One region of the Streptomyces sp. NBC_00667 genome, then DNA from elsewhere that is predicted to be linked to it. Evidence: riboswitches for the same ligand, from Rfam matches in the RefSeq annotation. Region 1 holds a riboswitch; each other region holds the start of a gene.
The links. Region 1 has a riboswitch for cobalamin ahead of OHA81_RS08340 (cobalamin biosynthesis protein). Riboswitches for the same ligand answer to the same signal wherever they lie in the genome.
Positions count from the first base shown of each region.

Region 2: it holds a riboswitch for cobalamin, as region 1 does, so the genes downstream of both, OHA81_RS22055 (energy-coupling factor ABC transporter permease) here and OHA81_RS08340 (cobalamin biosynthesis protein) in region 1, are expected to answer to the same signal.
Region 3: it holds a riboswitch for cobalamin, as region 1 does, so the genes downstream of both, OHA81_RS21045 (ribonucleoside-diphosphate reductase subunit alpha) here and OHA81_RS08340 (cobalamin biosynthesis protein) in region 1, are expected to answer to the same signal.

Region 1 is NZ_CP109022.1:1,741,620-1,744,881, forward strand. Features, by position in the region: gene OHA81_RS08330 (inorganic phosphate transporter) at 1-1,123, shown strand, start outside; gene OHA81_RS08335 (hypothetical protein) at 1,152-1,373, shown strand; cobalamin riboswitch at 1,547-1,680, shown strand; gene OHA81_RS08340 (cobalamin biosynthesis protein) at 1,717-2,691, shown strand; gene OHA81_RS08345 (cobyric acid synthase) at 2,688-3,262, shown strand, end outside.
Region 2 is NZ_CP109022.1:4,728,042-4,731,303, forward strand. Features, by position in the region: gene OHA81_RS22040 (ATP-binding cassette domain-containing protein) at 1-134, opposite strand, end outside; gene cbiQ (cobalt ECF transporter T component CbiQ) at 131-880, opposite strand; gene OHA81_RS22050 (energy-coupling factor ABC transporter substrate-binding protein) at 884-1,234, opposite strand; gene OHA81_RS22055 (energy-coupling factor ABC transporter permease) at 1,231-1,926, opposite strand; cobalamin riboswitch at 1,956-2,182, opposite strand; gene OHA81_RS22060 (flavodoxin family protein) at 2,265-2,996, shown strand; gene OHA81_RS22065 (AMIN-like domain-containing (lipo)protein) at 3,020-3,262, opposite strand, start outside.
Region 3 is NZ_CP109022.1:4,497,836-4,501,097, forward strand. Features, by position in the region: gene OHA81_RS21045 (ribonucleoside-diphosphate reductase subunit alpha) at 1-1,600, opposite strand, end outside; cobalamin riboswitch at 1,753-1,875, opposite strand; gene OHA81_RS21050 (GNAT family N-acetyltransferase) at 1,929-2,429, opposite strand; gene OHA81_RS21055 (YbdD/YjiX family protein) at 2,504-2,701, opposite strand; gene OHA81_RS21060 (carbon starvation CstA family protein) at 2,698-3,262, opposite strand, start outside.

The sequences.
Region 1 (3,262 bases):
GTCCGCCGTGCTCAACCTCGTCGGGGCGTTCATGTCCGTGGAGGTCGCCAAGACGATCTCCAAGGGCCTGGTCAACGAGGAGGGCATCCAGCCAGAGGTGATCTTCGCCGCCCTGGTCGGCGCGATCCTCTGGAACCTCGTCACCTGGCTGGTCGGGCTTCCCTCCAGCTCCTCCCACGCCCTGATGGGCGGCCTGATCGGCGCCGCGGTCGCTTCGGCCGGCCTCGGCGCGGTCAACGGCAGCGTTGTCGTCACCAAGGTGCTCATCCCCGCGGTCGCGGCTCCCCTCGTGGCCGGTGCGGCCGCCATGCTGGCCGCGAGGCTCACGTACAAGCTCGGCGGCAAGGTCGGCGGGAAGACCTCCACCAAGGGCTACCGCGCCGGTCAGATCGCCTCGGCCGGTCTCGTCTCCCTCGCGCACGGCACCAACGACGCGCAGAAGACGATGGGCATCATCACCCTCGCGCTCGTCGCGGGCGGCGCCCTGGAGTCCGGTGCGAACCCCCCGGTCTGGGTCATCATCTCGGCCGGCATGGCCATCGCGACGGGCACCTACCTGGGCGGCTGGCGCATCATCCGCACCCTGGGCAGCGGCCTGACCGACCTCCAGCCGCAGCAGGGCTTCGCGGCCCAGACCTCGGCCGCCAGCGTCATCCTGGCCTCCTCCAGCCTCGGCTTCTCCCTCTCCACCACCCACGCCTGCTCCGGCGCGGTCATGGGTGCGGGCCTGGGCCGCAAGGGCGGCGTGGTCCGCTGGTCCACCGCCACCCGGATGTTCATCGCGTGGGGCCTGACCCTGCCCGCCGCCGCCCTGGTCGGCGCCGGTGCGGAGCTGGTCATGCGGACCGGCAACGTCGGCGTCGCCGCCGTCGTGGTCTTCCTGGTCGCCTCCTGCGCCGCGATCTGGTTCATCTCGCGCCGCCAGGTCGTCGACCACCACAACGTCACGGAGACGGCCACGGCCGCCGCCGAGGCGCCCGGTGTCGTCACCACGGCCATGGCCGCCGTCACCGTCCCGCCGATCGCCGCCGCCGGTACCACGGCCGCCGTGACCGACGAGGACCTCAAGGCCACCATCCCGGCGGCCACCCCGGCACCCGCGGCCCCGGCCGCCGCGGTCTGACCCCGAGAACGACAGAGGAATCAGCGGTATGAAGATCGACTGGGCAGCACTCGGCTCCGTCTTCGGGGTCAGCCTCTCCGCCACCGTCGCCCTCGTGGCCCTGTTCACCCTGGGCCTCGTGGGTCTCTCCAAGCACGAGACCGCCACCGAGCAGGGCGGGACCGCGACCGTGGCCCGCAGCGGCGCGTACGCGTGCTTCGCGCTGTGCGGCCTCGCCGTGGCCTACGCGATCTACCTGATCGTCAGCTGACGCGAGGACCGGCGCGTCGGCCGACGCTCTGACCGTGCGTCGGCCGACGCGCCGGTCGTCGAAAGCTCCCCGCGGGATTCCCGTGGGGAGCTTTCGCGTACCCTGCCCGGCCGTCCCGCTCCCTCGCCGCAGGTCAACGGCAAGTTGACGGGCGTTCGCGGTGCGTGGTGGACTGCCCGAGCCATTACGGCGGCATGGAGAGGAAGTCCGGTGCGAATCCGGCGCGGTCCCGCCACTGTCACCGGGTAGCGCACGCGGTCCGTGCGTCCCGGGAGCCAGGAACTCTCGCCGCCGGACACGTCGAACCAGGGCGCGGACCCTGAGCGAGGACACAACTGCCACCATGCGTGCCGATCGCGTATTCGCGTACGGCGCCACGGCCGGCCTGATCGGCGACCGGATCCTCGGGGATCCGCGCCGCGGGCACCCCGTGGCCGCCTTCGGACGAGCCGCCGCCGCCCTCGAACGCGCCCTGTGGCGGGACGACCGGGCACGGGGCGTGGTCCACACCCTGGTGTGCGCCGGGGGCGCGGCCGCCGTCGGTGCGCTCGGCGCCCGCGCCGTGCGCTCCCGGCCCGCTGCCGCCCGTATCGCCCTGACCGCGGCCGCCACCTGGGCCGTCGTCGGCGGTACCTCGCTCGGCCGGGAGGCCCGCGCGATCGGCGGGGCGCTGGCCGCCGGGGACGCCGAGGTGGCCCGGGAGCGGCTGCCGCACCTGTGCGGGCGCGACCCGCAGGCCCTGGACGAGCAGCAGCTGGCCCGCGCCGTCGTGGAGTCGGTCGCCGAGAACACCTCCGACGCCGTGGTCGGGGCGCTGGTCTGGGGCGCCCTCGCGGGCGTGCCCGGACTGCTGGCGTTCCGTGCCGTCAACACCCTGGACGCGATGGTCGGCCACAAGTCGCCTCGCTACCTGCGCTACGGCTGGGCCTCCGCCCGGCTCGACGACCTGGCGGGCTGGCCCGGTGCCCGGCTGACCGCGCTCGCCGCCGTACTGTCCGGGCCCGACCGGCGGGGAGCCGTGCGCGCCTGGCGCGCCGACGCCGCCGCGCACCCGAGCCCCAACGCCGGTCCGGTGGAGGCCTCGTTCGCCGGGGCGCTGGGCGTACGCCTCGGCGGGACCCTCGCGTACGGCGGACGGGTCGAACACCGGGCCGTGCTGAACGGCGCCGCAGGACGGCCGGTCGAAGTGGCGGACATCGAGCGGGCGGTACGGCTGTCGCGTCGGGTGACGTGGGTGGCGCTTGGGGCGTGCGTGGCACTGCGGTGTGCGGTGACGCGGTGGCCGGTCGTACGCCGGTCGAGGAAGGGGCGGGCATGAGCAACGGTGTGAAGCGGGGCGGCGGTCTGCTGGTAGCCGGGACCACGTCGGACGCGGGCAAGAGCGTGGTGACGGCGGGCATCTGCCGCTGGCTGTCCCGGCAGGGCGTGAAGGTGGCGCCGTTCAAGGCACAGAACATGTCGCTGAACTCGTTCGTCACGCGCGAGGGCGCGGAGATCGGCCGGGCGCAGGCGATGCAGGCGCAGGCCGCACGCGTGGAGCCGACCGCGCTGATGAACCCGGTGCTGCTCAAGCCCGGCAGTGACCGCAGCAGCCAGGTGGTGCTGCTGGGCAAGCCGGTGGGCGAGATGAGTGCGCGGGGCTACCACGGCGGGCGGCAGGAGCAGCTTCTGGGGATCGTCACGGACTGCCTGGAGGAACTGCGGGGCACGTATGACGCCGTGATCTGCGAGGGGGCGGGCAGTCCGGCCGAGATCAACCTGCGCCGGACCGACATCGTGAACATGGGCATCGCGCGCGCCGCGCGGTTCCCGGTGGTGGTGGTCGGGGACATCGACCGGGGCGGCGTCTTCGCCTCCTTCTTCGGTACGACGGCGCTGCTGTCGCCCGA
Region 2 (3,262 bases), 3.0 Mb from region 1:
GTCTTGCCGCTGCCGTTGCGGCCCAGCAGGACCAGCGCCCGGCCCCGCGCGATGGCGAAGTCGACGCCGGACAGCACCTCGGGGCCGTCCTCGTACGCGTAGCCCGCGCCCACCAGTTCCACCAACGGGTTCACAGGTACCGCCCTTCCAGGGTGAGAGTCACGGTGACCAGCGCGCCCAGCAGGGCCGCCGACGCCGCCAGGAACCGCCACGACACCGCCGCCCCGGGCACCAGCACCCGCAGGGCCCCGTCGTAGCCCCGCCCGGCCAGCCCCTCCTGGAGCCGCGCCGCGCGGTCGAAGGCCCGTACGAACGAGGTGGCGGCCAGCCCGGCCAGCGAACGCCACAGCGCGGCCCGGCCCGTGTGCCCGAGCCGGGCCGCCTGCGCCCGGCGCACCCGGGCCACCGAGTCCAGCAGCAGGAACCCGATCCGGTACATGACCAGGGCCACGTCCACCACCGGGGCCGGGACGCCCGCCCGCACCAGCCGGGGAAGCACGTCCGACACCGGGGTGGTGAAGGCGAACAGCAGCACCCCGAGCGAGGCCGCCGACGTACGCAGCAGCAGCTCCGCCGCGTGCCGGGGGCCGTCCGGAGCCAGGGAGACCGGCCCCGCCGGGCCGCCCACCGCGAACAGCAGGGGCAGCGCCCCGGTGACGCAGAAGCCCAGCGGGATCCGGAAGGCCCGCCACAGCTGCCGTCCGGCGACCCCGGCCGGACCGAGCAGCACGGCCAGGGTCGCCGCCGCCACCAGCGGCCCGCCGGGCCAGGGCGGCAGGGCGACGGCGGTGACGGTGAGCCCGAGCCCCAGCAGCGCCTTCTCCAGCGGGTGGCGGTGGCGCCAGCGGCTGCCGTGCGCCGCCACGTCGATGGGCAGCACCGGCTAGGACTGTTCGTCGCGGGGCGGCCGGCCCGGCGACTGTTCGCGGTGGCTCTGGGCGAGGCCCTGGCGGCGGCCCTTGCGCAGGCCGAAGTAGTAGGCGAGCACGCCCGCGCCGAGGGCCGCCTGGAGGGCGAACAGCGCCGACTCCACCTCCGCGGACGGCGGTTCGTACAGCGGCGAGAACCACGGCTCGTAGCCCGGCTCGATCTCGGTGATCGCCGATTCGGCCTGGCTGTCGGCGCCGGCGAACGGTTCCTCCTTGCCGTCGCCCATGCCCAGCGCGACGGGCAGCACGGCGAGCGCCGCGACCAGGAGCAGCAGCAGGGCGTTGATCTTCGCGTTGCGGCTCATCGGGCGGCCTCCGTGCGCGCGGCGCCACCGGCCGGCCCGGCGACACCGAGCCGGACCAGGTCGGACTTGCTGGACTGCGTCAGCAGCCGCATGACCAGGACGGTCAGCAGCCCCTCGCTGACGGCCAGCGGGATCTGCGTGAGCGCAAATATCCCGCCGAACTTCGCGAGCGCGCCGGGGAACCCGCTCGACGGGTCCGGGAAGGCCAGCGCCAGCTGGACGCTGGTCACGCAGTAGGTGACGAGGTCGGCGAAGAACGCGCCGAAGAAGACGGTGACCATCAGCGGCACGTCGAACCGCTTGAGCAGCCGGTAGACGCCGTACCCCGCCCAGGGTCCGGCGATCGCCATCGAGAAGGCGTTCGCGCCGAGCGTGGTCAGCCCGCCGTGCGCGAGCAGCAGGGCCTGGAACAGCAGGGTGATGGTCCCGAGCACCGTCATGACCGGTGGCCGGAACAGGATCGCGCCGAGCCCCGTCCCGGTGGGGTGCGAACAACTGCCCGTCACCGACGGGATCTTGAGGGCCGACAGGACGAACGTGAACGCCCCCGACGCGCCCAGCAGCAGCGTGCTCTCCGGGTTCGCCCTCACCTCACGGGACAGGGCCCGGGCACCGTGTACGACGAAGGGGGCGGACGCGACGCCCCAGGCGACCGCGTGCAACGGGGGCAGGAAGCCCTCGGCGATATGCATGACTGTGGAGACCTCTCCAGCACCTCGTGGATGGACGACGCGCCCCGGCCGGTCTCCTGGCTCACGGGTACTGATGCCCTGACTCCGCCTTCCCGGGGCCGTGCGGTCTCCCGCGCAGGTCCCAGTGGCTTCCCGCGGTGGGGGCACCTCCCGGACGGAGTCTGGGGGAGAGTGGAGCCGGACTTCCCGATCACAGTGGCGAGGGCCGCACCGGTTTCCCACCGGTTTCCCGAACACCAAGGCCCCATGACCCTAGTCGCCCGTCCGGACGGGTCACAACCCGCCCCTTCCGGGCGCGCCCGCTGGCGGCCGCGTCCGGTGCGACGCACGGTGGTGCGGTGGCCGACGACTCCGCAACCGCGCAGACCCCCCGCTACGGCGACCTGAGCGCCCTCTTCGTGAACTGCACCCTCAAGCGGTCCCCCGAGACCAGCAACACCGAGGGCCTGATCTCCCGGAGCCGGGCGGTCATGGAGGCCGCCGGCGCCCGGACCGAGCTCGTCCGCGCCGTCGACCACGACATCGCCACCGGCGTCTGGCCCGACATGACCGAGCACGGCTGGGAGAGCGACGAGTGGCCCGTCCTCTACAGCCGGATCATGGACGCCGACATCCTGGTGCTGTGCGGCCCCATCTGGCTCGGGGACAACAGCTCCGTGATGAAGCAGGTCATCGAGCGGCTGTACGCCTGCTCCTCGCTGCTGAACGACCGGGGCCAGTACGCCTACTACGGCCGGGTCGGCGGGGCGCTCATCACCGGCAACGAGGACGGCGTCAAACACTGCGCCATGAACGTCCTCTACAGCCTCCAGCACCTCGGGTACGCGATCCCGCCGCAGGCCGACGCCGGGTGGATCGGTGAGGCCGGGCCGGGGCCCTCGTACCTGGACCCCGGCTCGGGCGGCCCCGAGAACGACTTCACCAACCGGAACACGACCTTCATGAGCTGGAACCTCATGCACCTGGCCGCCCTGCTGAAACGGGCGGGCGGTATCCCGGCGCACGGCAACCAGCGCTCGGAGTGGGACGCCGGATGCCGCTTCGACTTCCCGAACCCCGAGCACCGGTAGCGCGGGGCCGGGCCGGTGTCGCGTCAGCAGGTGGCCGGGTGCGGGAAGTCCAGGACGAACCGCTCCGGGGCGTGCAGCACGCTCGTGTTATAGGTGGGCGGGGTGTCGAAGGCCGCGCCGAAGGTGACGTACCCCTCGAAGTCGCCGGTCTTGGCCATGCCCTTGAGCTTGGGGAGGGCGATCTGCTGGAGCGCCGGCCCCACGTAGACGTTGTGACCGGCCGAGTCGTGCGCGGCGGCGGGGTGCAGCCTGATCTCGAGGAAGTA
Region 3 (3,262 bases), 2.8 Mb from region 1:
AGGGCAGCTTCAGCTGGAAGAAGACGTCCTGGAGGCCCATCGCGCCCAGACCGACCGGGCGCCAGCGGGCGTTGGAGCGGCCGGCCTGCTCGGTCGGGTAGAAGTTGATGTCCACGACGCGGTCGAGGAAGGTGACGGCGGTGCGGACGGTCTCGTCCAGCCGCTCCCAGTCGATCTCGCCCGACTCCGCCAGGACGAAGGCGCCCAGGTTGACCGAGCCCAGGTTGCAGACGGCCGTCTCGCCGTCGTTGGTGACCTCGATGATCTCGGTGCAGAGGTTCGAGGAGTGGACGACCGTGCCGGGCTCGGCGGTCTGGTTCGCCGTCCGGTTGGAGGCGTCCTTGAAGGTCATCCAGCCCTGGCCGGTCTGCGCGAGGGTGCGCATCATCCGGCCGTACAGGTCGCGGGCGGGCATCGTCTTGCGGGCGAGGCCCGCCGCCTCGGCCTTGCGGTAGGCGGCGTCGAAGTCGTCGCCCCACAGGTCGACCAGCTCGGGGACGTCGGCGGGCGAGAACAGCGACCAGTCGGCGTCGGCGTTGACGCGGCGCATGAACTCGTCCGGCACCCAGTGCGCGAGGTTCAGGTTGTGCGTACGGCGCTGGTCCTCACCGGTGTTGTCGCGCAGTTCCAGGAACTCCTCGATGTCCGCGTGCCAGGTCTCCAGGTAGACGGCGGCGGCACCCTTGCGGCGGCCGCCCTGGTTGACGGCGGCGACGGAGGCGTCGAGGGTCTTGAGGAACGGGACGATGCCGTTGGAGTGGCCGTTGGTGCCGCGGATCAGCGAACCGCGGGCGCGGATGCGGGAGTACGACAGACCGATGCCGCCGGCGTGCTTGGACAGGCGGGCGACCTGGTGGTAGCGGTCGTAGATCGAGTCGAGCTCGTCCAGCGGGGAGTCCAGCAGGTAGCAGGAGGACATCTGCGGGTGCCGGGTGCCGGAGTTGAAGAGGGTGGGGGAGGACGGCAGGTAGTCCAGGCGGCTCATCAGCCGGTACAGCGAGGCCACTTCCTCGACGGCCGTCACGCTCTCGTCCGCGGCGAGACCGCAGGCCACGCGCAGCATGAAGTACTGCGGGGTCTCGATCACCTGACGGGTGAGGGGGTGGCGCAGCAGGTAGCGGCTGTGCAGGGTGCGCAGGCCGAAGAAGCCGAAGCGGTCGTCGGCGCCCTCGGCGAGCGCGTGCTCGACCAGCGCGTCGAGGCGGTTCGCGTGGGCGGCCACGAACTCGGCCGTACGGTCGGCGATCAGGCCCTCGCGGTGGCCGACCGCGACGGACGCGGCGAAGGAGGTGGCGCCCTGGCCCGCAGCCTCGTCGCGCACGGCCAGCGTGAGCAGGCGCGCGGCCAGCCGGGAGTACGCCGGGTCCTCGGAGATCAGCCCGGCGGCGGCCTCGGTGGCCAGCGAGCGCAGTTCGGCCTCGTCCGCGGTGGCGCTGCGGCCGCGCAGGGCGGCGGCGGCGACCCGGCCGGGGTCGGTGTCGGGGAGGTCAGCCGTCAGCTCGGTGAGGGTACGCAGCAGCGCGGCCCCATGGCCCCCGCCGGTGGTTGCGTTGTCGGACGGGTCGGACTCGGCGCGCGGTGCGGCGGGCGCGATGGTCACGGGGGGAGCTCTCCCTCACTCGGCTCCGGGGCACCTTCGGCGCGGGGCGCGAGTGGGCGCGCACGGGCCGTCCCCCATCAGGGCACGCTTGCGCCGCGCGGCGTCCACCGGCCCAACCGCGAGGCCCGGACGTGGCTGTTCCCGGTTCGGTCGAGCCGGGCGTGCTGTCGGCAGGTCCTCGGACTTCGGACGCACCTATGGGTGCCTTTCATACCGTTGCGGGACAGTTCCGGATTCACACCGGATTCCCCTGCGGCGACAGCGAGCACGAGCATACATGTGGGGGCCCCCTCCTGGGGGACCCCCTAGATGTTGTGTCGCGCGCCGACTACAGCGCGAGACCGTACGTGAGCAAACCGAGTTCGGGGACGGGCTCCCAGTCCCGATCCGGCGACCGTACGAAGCCCAGGCGCTCGTAGATCCGGTGTGCGGCCGGCATGTCCTCGGTGGTCGACAGCACGAGCCTGCGTACCCCCTCCAGGGCCCGGGCGCGGTCCACGCAGGCCCGTACCAACGCCTCGCCCGCGCCCCGGCCGCGGCCCTCGCGGGCGACCGCCAGCATGCGGAACTCGGCTTCGTCCGCGCGGGCGATGTCGCACAGCGCGCTGCCGGGCGCGGCGAAGGTCACACCGCCGACGACGCGCCCGTCGCCGAGCACGGCGACGAGCACCTCGGCCGCCGCGGCGCGGCCGGCCACGTCCCGGAGCCTGGCGAGGTACGGATCGTCCTCGCCGTACGTGAGCAGGCCGTCGTCGAGGTAGGCCCGGGCGGTGATGTCCCCGAGCGTCTCGTACTCCGCCGGCAGCGCCCGTCTGATGGTGATGTCCATGGCACCGAGTGTGCCGCGGGGGCACGGAAAAGGCCGCCGCGTTTCCGGGAGATACGCGGCGGCCCGTGGCCGGTTCAGCAGCAGCGGAAGCCCTCGCGCGGGTCGGCTTCGCGGGCGTCGGTGCGGGCGCGCTCGAAGGCGCGCCGGGTGAGGACCTCGGCGTCCGGGTCGTGGGAGCGGGCGTGGGCCACGTAGCGGTCGTAGGCGGCCTCGCCGGAGAACTCCCGTACGTAGTACCGGGCCTTGGCCAGCGCCTCCCGGACGCCGCTCACGCCACCGGCTCCTTGGTCTTGCCGCCGCCCGAGTCGAGGCCGGCGGCGGCCAGCTCCGCCCGCTCCTCGGCGGTCGCGATCAGCCCCGCCGGGGCGACGATCTTCGACTCGGTCCAGGGGGCCTCGGTGAGGGTCACGCCCTGCGGCGCGCGGACCGCCTTGACGCAGGTCCGGGCAGCGTCGACCAGCACGATGAGGATCAGCAGGGCGAACAGCACGGAAAGTACGCCGTCCACGGTGGCGTTGGTGACCACGGTGTGCATCTGGTCGAGGTCCTTCGCCGGCTTGATGACCTTCCCGGCGTCGATGCCGTCCTGGTACAGGTCGCGCTGCGCGAAGAAGCCGATCTTCGGGTTGTCGGAGAAGACCTTCTGGTAGCTGGCGGTGAGGGTCACCGCCACGTCCCAGGCCAGCGGGACGCCCGTCACCCACGCCCACTTGAGCCGGCCGGACTTGACGAGCAGCGTGGTGCAGACCGCCAGGGCGACCGCCGCCAGCAGCTGGTTCGCGATCCCGAACAGCGGGAACAGCTGGTTGATGCCACCCAGCGGGTCCTCCACG